Regions from separate parts of the Lysinibacillus sp. FSL L8-0312 genome, predicted to be linked through region 2. Evidence: a T-box and tRNA genes for the amino acid it is inferred to sense, from the RefSeq annotation. Region 2 holds a T-box; the other regions hold tRNA genes.
The links. A T-box is a leader RNA that pairs with one kind of tRNA and senses whether it is charged. The one in region 2 lies ahead of argS (arginine--tRNA ligase), so its partner is inferred to be a tRNA-Arg.

Region 1 (2,186 bases), 2.6 Mb from region 2:
CCGTACTCCCCAGGCGGAGTGCTTAATGCGTTAGCTGCAGCACTAAGGGGCGGAAACCCCCTAACACTTAGCACTCATCGTTTACGGCGTGGACTACCAGGGTATCTAATCCTGTTTGCTCCCCACGCTTTCGCGCCTCAGTGTCAGTTACAGACCAGATAGTCGCCTTCGCCACTGGTGTTCCTCCAAATCTCTACGCATTTCACCGCTACACTTGGAATTCCACTATCCTCTTCTGCACTCAAGTCTCCCAGTTTCCAATGACCCTCCACGGTTGAGCCGTGGGCTTTCACATCAGACTTAAGAAACCACCTGCGCGCGCTTTACGCCCAATAATTCCGGACAACGCTTGCCACCTACGTATTACCGCGGCTGCTGGCACGTAGTTAGCCGTGGCTTTCTAATAAGGTACCGTCAAGGTACAGCCAGTTACTACTGTACTTGTTCTTCCCTTACAACAGAGTTTTACGAACCGAAATCCTTCTTCACTCACGCGGCGTTGCTCCATCAGGCTTTCGCCCATTGTGGAAGATTCCCTACTGCTGCCTCCCGTAGGAGTCTGGGCCGTGTCTCAGTCCCAGTGTGGCCGATCACCCTCTCAGGTCGGCTACGCATCGTCGCCTTGGTGAGCCGTTACCTCACCAACTAGCTAATGCGCCGCGGGCCCATCCTATAGCGACAGCCGAAACCGTCTTTTAGTGTTTCACCATGAGGTGAAACAGATTATTCGGTATTAGCCCCGGTTTCCCGGAGTTATCCCAAACTATAAGGTAGGTTGCCCACGTGTTACTCACCCGTCCGCCGCTAACGTCGAAGGAGCAAGCTCCTTCTCTGTTCGCTCGACTTGCATGTATTAGGCACGCCGCCAGCGTTCGTCCTGAGCCAGGATCAAACTCTCCATAAAAGAAATTTGAATAGCTCAAATTGTTTTGCTGGCATCATTTTGATGTCCAAAATTTTGTTTTGTTCACTAACCAAGGTTAGTTACTAAAAACTTTATTGATTACGTTTTGCTTGTTCAGTTTTCAAGGTTCATTTAATAAATCGAATTGGTGGAGCCTAGCGGGATCGAACCGCTGACCTCCTGCGTGCAAGGCAGGCGCTCTCCCAGCTGAGCTAAGGCCCCATATATTTTTAGGAAATGGTCGGGAAGACAGGATTCGAACCTGCGACCCCTTGGTCCCAAACCAAGTGCTCTACCAAGCTGAGCTACTTCCCGTTCTTTTTTGGCGCGCCCGACAGGAGTCGAACCCATAACCTTCTGATCCGTAGTCAGACGCTCTATCCAATTGAGCTACGGGCGCATTAAAAATGGTGCCGAGGACCGGAATCGAACCGGTACGGTAGTCACCTACCGCAGGATTTTAAGTCCTGTGCGTCTGCCAGTTCCGCCACCCCGGCACATTTGGAGCGGAAGACGAGGTTCGAACTCGCGACCCCCACCTTGGCAAGGTGGTGTTCTACCACTGAACTACTTCCGCATGTGCATAAGTTTTTTTATCTGGCAATGAAATAATGGTGCGGGTGAAGGGAGTCGAACCCCCACGCCTTGCGGCGCTAGATCCTAAGTCTAGTGCGTCTGCCAATTCCGCCACACCCGCTTATTATTATTTAAAAATGGTGAGCCATGAAGGACTCGAACCTTCGACCCTCTGATTAAAAGTCAGATGCTCTACCAACTGAGCTAATGGCTCTAAAAAAATGGTGCCGGCTATAGGAATCGAACCCACGACCTACTGATTACAAGTCAGTTGCTCTACCTGCTGAGCTAAACCGGCATATGGTGGAGGATGACGGGCTCGAACCGCCGACCCTCTGCTTGTAAGGCAGATGCTCTCCCAGCTGAGCTAATCCTCCTGGGTATTATGCCTAGCGACGTCCTACTCTCACAGGGGGAAGCCCCCAACTACCATCGGCGCTAAAGAGCTTAACTTCCGTGTTCGGTATGGGAACGGGTGTGACCTCTTTGCCATCATCACTAGACTTTTAAAAGACAAGATTTATTATAACTTATTTCGTTATAAATGCAAGCTTTTTTTAAACTTTCTTGTTCTTTCAAAACTGGATAAACGGTTCATTGAATGGTTCAAACATTTTTGGTTAAGTCCTCGATCGATTAGTATTCGTCAGCTCCATGTGTCACCACACTTCCACCTCGAACCTATCTACCTCATCGTCTTTGAGGG
Region 2 (2,186 bases):
TTGCTGGGCTACTCGCTCCTTGTTAGGAAGATGGGGATTTTTCTCTTCGATATTACGCTTCGCCGTCGCAATGGCCTCTGCTAGCACATCTGCTAATAACACCACTTTGCCTTTACGGGTCGACATTTTTTTGCCATCCTTGAGCATCATCCCAAATGGGACGTGCTGTAGATTTTTGGCCCAAGCATAGCCCATTTTTTCGATGACTTGAAAAAGTTGTTTAAAATGGAGGGATTGCTCATTGCCAACAACGTAGAAAATCTTTTCTGGCTGGTAATGCTGTTGGCGATACAGGGCAGCAGCTAAATCGCGTGTCGCATAAAGCGTGGCTCCATCTGTTTTCGTCATTAAGCATGGGGGCATTTCCTCCATCTCCACAACATACGCCCCATCTGATTCCACTAGGAGCCCTTTTTCTTGTAGTTCTGTCACAACAGGCATCATTTTGTCATTGTAAAAGGCTTCTCCTGTAAAAGCATCAAAGTGAATTCCTAGCAACTCGTATATTGATTGAAATTCTACTAATGATACATCTCGGAACCATTGCCATAATGCCAGTGCCTCTGCATCGCCATCCTCCAATGCTTTAAAGGCGGCACGTGCCTGTTCAATCAGTGCTGGGTCTTGCTCTGCCTCTTCATGAAACTGCACATAAATCTTTAATAGCTCCTCAATTGGGGACGCTGTAATGGCTTGCTTATCACCCCAATATTGATAAGCCACAATAAGCTTACCGAACTGTGTACCCCAGTCCCCTAAATGATTGATGCGAATTGCTTGATAACCATTTTTTTCTGCCATATTGGCTAAAGCATTCCCAATGACTGTTGAACGTAAATGCCCCATCGAGAATGGCTTCGCAATATTAGGAGATGAAAAATCTAAGACGACAGCTCCCATCCCCGTTTGATTAGTTCCATATGATTGTTTTGCTTGCATGATGTTGCTTAGCACTTGTTGCGTCACTTTTTGTTGATCTAGAAAAATATTGACATAGCCTCCAACAGCTTGCACACGCTGGATATTGTCATTGTTTAATTGACTTGCTATATCCGCTGCAATAGTTTGTGGTGACTTTTTCCATTCTTTTGCTAAGGTAAAACAAGGAAATGCCACGTCCCCTAGCTCCGAGCTTTTTGGTTTTTCTAATAATGACGCAATATCATCTGCTGTTAATTGATGATTTACTACTTCTGCCATACTTTCAGCGATTTGTTTATTCATCTTGATCCTCCTCCTGTCCAAATAAAAAAGCCCCCGTCTCTAAAATTAGAGACGAGAGCATTATAATCCCGTGGTACCACTCTAGTTGCCATTTAATATGACCACTTTCCATTGTTAACGAGGTGACGCCCCGCTATTCTCTACTACTTGTTCGAGAATCTTCTCCAAAGTGCGCTTCATTCATGGGTTCTGCATTAGGCTCACACCAACCCTAACTCGCTTGCCAGTTGTCCATCAATTACTCTCTTCTTCATCGAATTTTTCTATGATTTTGACATATATTACAGGACTTCCTTATTGGCGTCAACCATTTTTTAAATATAATGTTGGTACTTAGCAATTGACATATCGAGATAATTCGATATATTATTGCGATATGGAACCAATTGAAATTTTCAAAGCGTTATCAAACGAGACTAGGCTAAACATCTTACAGTGGCTGAAGGAACCTGAGAAACATTTCCCAAAAGTGAGTATCGAAGGAGGCGTATGTGTTGGTGATATTCAGGAGAAAGCTCAAACTTCTCAATCAACCGTTTCTCACTACTTAAATATGATGCAAAAGGCTGGACTTCTCGAATCTTTTCGTCATGGTCAATGGACATATTATAAATTAAAAGAAGAAACGATTCATCAAATTGCCTCGTTTCTTGTATCAGATACCCAAAATGATTAAAATTGGGTTTCTGTTTAAAATGGCATATCGATTATTCACGATAAATAGATACGCTATAGTTATTAGGTTTCGTATACATTTGCACAATACATCGAAATTTCTCGATATATTGATATAAAGGAGTGATGTTTTTTGATTATGAATAAAGAAAATGCATTTAGCAATAAACATAAAATTTTAGCCTTCACATTAACCTTATTAACGTTTGTCATGGGAACAAGTGAATTTGTTATTGTAGGATTATTAACGGAGGTCTCTACAGATTTAAGTATACCAATTGCCACAG
Region 3 (2,186 bases), 2.0 Mb from region 2:
TTGTACTCCATGAATTATGTCATTATCATTTACATATTGAAGGTAAAGGGTATCAACATCGAGATAAAGATTTTCGAGAGCTATTAAGAAAAGTAAATGCACCTCGATTTTGCTCAGTTTTACAACCCCCTAAAGCTACAACTAAAAGACATCATCGTCATACTTATACTTGTGTCAATTGCCAACAACTATATGTACGGAAAATAAAAATGAATGTTGAGAAGTATTGCTGTAGTAAGTGTTTGGGTAGGCTAATACTAGTGGAATAAAAAATTATAAAAAAATAGTTGACGTTTTGTTGAGTTGTCCCTATAATAGTAAAAGTCGACAAGATAACGACGACAGCAAAACATAGTATTCCGAAGTAGCTCAGTTGGTAGTAGCACCTGACTGTTAATCAGGTTGTCGCAGGTTCGAGTCCTGCCTTCGGAGCCATGGCCCCTTGGTCAAGTGGTTAAGACACCGCCCTTTCACGGCGGTAACACGGGTTCGAATCCCGTAGGGGTCATTTCTTCATAATTTAATTAATACTATTTATTGGTCCCGTGGTGTAGCGGTTAACATGCCTGCCTGTCACGCAGGAGATCGCCGGTTCGATCCCGGTCGGGACCGCCACTTTTTGGGGTATAGCCAAGCGGTAAGGCAACGGATTTTGATTCCGTCATGCCTAGGTTCGAATCCTAGTACCCCAGCCATTCATTTCTTAATTTGAGCCATTAGCTCAGTTGGTAGAGCATCTGACTTTTAATCAGAGGGTCGAAGGTTCGAGTCCTTCATGGCTCATCTTTTTAGGAAAAAACATTGACTTCTCAGATCCTTGTAGTATAATGAGAAAGTTACTGATTGAATGCGGTCGTGGCGGAACGGCAGACGCGCTAGGTTGAGGGCCTAGTGGGGGCAACCCCGTGGAGGTTCAAGTCCTCTCGGCCGCACCAAGTCAATTAATTTTATATTCTTATATGCGCCCGTAGCTCAATTGGATAGAGCGTCTGACTACGGATCAGAAGGTTGTGGGTTCGACTCCTGCCGGGCGCGCCAATTTATAAATCATATTATGCGGGTGTAGTTTAATGGTAAAACCTCAGCCTTCCAAGCTGATGTCGTGAGTTCGATTCTCATCACCCGCTCCAAAAAAGTGTTGACAACTTTCCGGTTGTCTGATAGACTAAAGAAGTTGTCCGAAGAGACAATGATATGAACCTTGAAAACTGAACAAGCAAAACGTAATCAATAAAGTTTTCAGTAACTAGCTTTGGTTAGTGAACGAAACAAAATTTTGGACATCAAAATTGATGCCAGCAAAACAATTTGAGCTATTCAAATTTCTTTTATGGAGAGTTTGATCCTGGCTCAGGACGAACGCTGGCGGCGTGCCTAATACATGCAAGTCGAGCGAACAGAGAAGGAGCTTGCTCCTTCGACGTTAGCGGCGGACGGGTGAGTAACACGTGGGCAACCTACCTTATAGTTTGGGATAACTCCGGGAAACCGGGGCTAATACCGAATAATCTGTTTCACCTCATGGTGAAACACTAAAAGACGGTTTCGGCTGTCGCTATAGGATGGGCCCGCGGCGCATTAGCTAGTTGGTGAGGTAACGGCTCACCAAGGCGACGATGCGTAGCCGACCTGAGAGGGTGATCGGCCACACTGGGACTGAGACACGGCCCAGACTCCTACGGGAGGCAGCAGTAGGGAATCTTCCACAATGGGCGAAAGCCTGATGGAGCAACGCCGCGTGAGTGAAGAAGGATTTCGGTTCGTAAAACTCTGTTGTAAGGGAAGAACAAGTACAGTAGTAACTGGCTGTACCTTGACGGTACCTTATTAGAAAGCCACGGCTAACTACGTGCCAGCAGCCGCGGTAATACGTAGGTGGCAAGCGTTGTCCGGAATTATTGGGCGTAAAGCGCGCGCAGGTGGTTTCTTAAGTCTGATGTGAAAGCCCACGGCTCAACCGTGGAGGGTCATTGGAAACTGGGAGACTTGAGTGCAGAAGAGGATAGTGGAATTCCAAGTGTAGCGGTGAAATGCGTAGAGATTTGGAGGAACACCAGTGGCGAAGGCGACTATCTGGTCTGTAACTGACACTGAGGCGCGAAAGCGTGGGGAGCAAACAGGATTAGATACCCTGGTAGTCCACGCCGTAAACGATGAGTGCTAAGTGTTAGGGGGTTTCCGCCCCT

Region 1: it has a tRNA-Arg gene. The T-box ahead of argS (arginine--tRNA ligase) is inferred to sense a tRNA for this amino acid. The anticodon was not compared.
Region 3: it has a tRNA-Arg gene. The T-box ahead of argS (arginine--tRNA ligase) is inferred to sense a tRNA for this amino acid. The anticodon was not compared.

The regions. Positions count from the first base shown of each region.
Region 1 is NZ_JBBOOV010000001.1:3,315,144-3,317,329, reverse strand. It holds rRNA gene MHI22_RS16805 (16S ribosomal RNA) at 1-904, opposite strand, end outside; tRNA gene MHI22_RS16800 (tRNA-Ala) at 1,051-1,126, opposite strand; tRNA gene MHI22_RS16795 (tRNA-Pro) at 1,143-1,219, opposite strand; tRNA gene MHI22_RS16790 (tRNA-Arg) at 1,228-1,304, opposite strand; tRNA gene MHI22_RS16785 (tRNA-Leu) at 1,313-1,401, opposite strand; tRNA gene MHI22_RS16780 (tRNA-Gly) at 1,407-1,481, opposite strand; tRNA gene MHI22_RS16775 (tRNA-Leu) at 1,517-1,601, opposite strand; tRNA gene MHI22_RS16770 (tRNA-Lys) at 1,619-1,694, opposite strand; tRNA gene MHI22_RS16765 (tRNA-Thr) at 1,703-1,778, opposite strand; tRNA gene MHI22_RS16760 (tRNA-Val) at 1,782-1,857, opposite strand; rRNA gene rrf (5S ribosomal RNA) at 1,868-1,983, opposite strand; rRNA gene MHI22_RS16750 (23S ribosomal RNA) at 2,097-2,186, opposite strand, start outside.
Region 2 is NZ_JBBOOV010000001.1:759,227-761,412, reverse strand. It holds gene argS (arginine--tRNA ligase) at 1-1,230, opposite strand, end outside; T-box leader at 1,269-1,487, opposite strand; gene MHI22_RS04000 (ArsR/SmtB family transcription factor) at 1,601-1,900, shown strand; gene MHI22_RS03995 (MFS transporter) at 2,039-2,186, shown strand, end outside.
Region 3 is NZ_JBBOOV010000001.1:2,713,778-2,715,963, reverse strand. It holds gene MHI22_RS13690 (SprT family protein) at 1-269, shown strand, start outside; tRNA gene MHI22_RS13685 (tRNA-Asn) at 359-435, shown strand; tRNA gene MHI22_RS13680 (tRNA-Glu) at 437-508, shown strand; tRNA gene MHI22_RS13675 (tRNA-Asp) at 540-615, shown strand; tRNA gene MHI22_RS13670 (tRNA-Gln) at 621-695, shown strand; tRNA gene MHI22_RS13665 (tRNA-Lys) at 711-783, shown strand; tRNA gene MHI22_RS13660 (tRNA-Leu) at 850-935, shown strand; tRNA gene MHI22_RS13655 (tRNA-Arg) at 962-1,038, shown strand; tRNA gene MHI22_RS13650 (tRNA-Gly) at 1,057-1,130, shown strand; rRNA gene MHI22_RS13645 (16S ribosomal RNA) at 1,328-2,186, shown strand, end outside.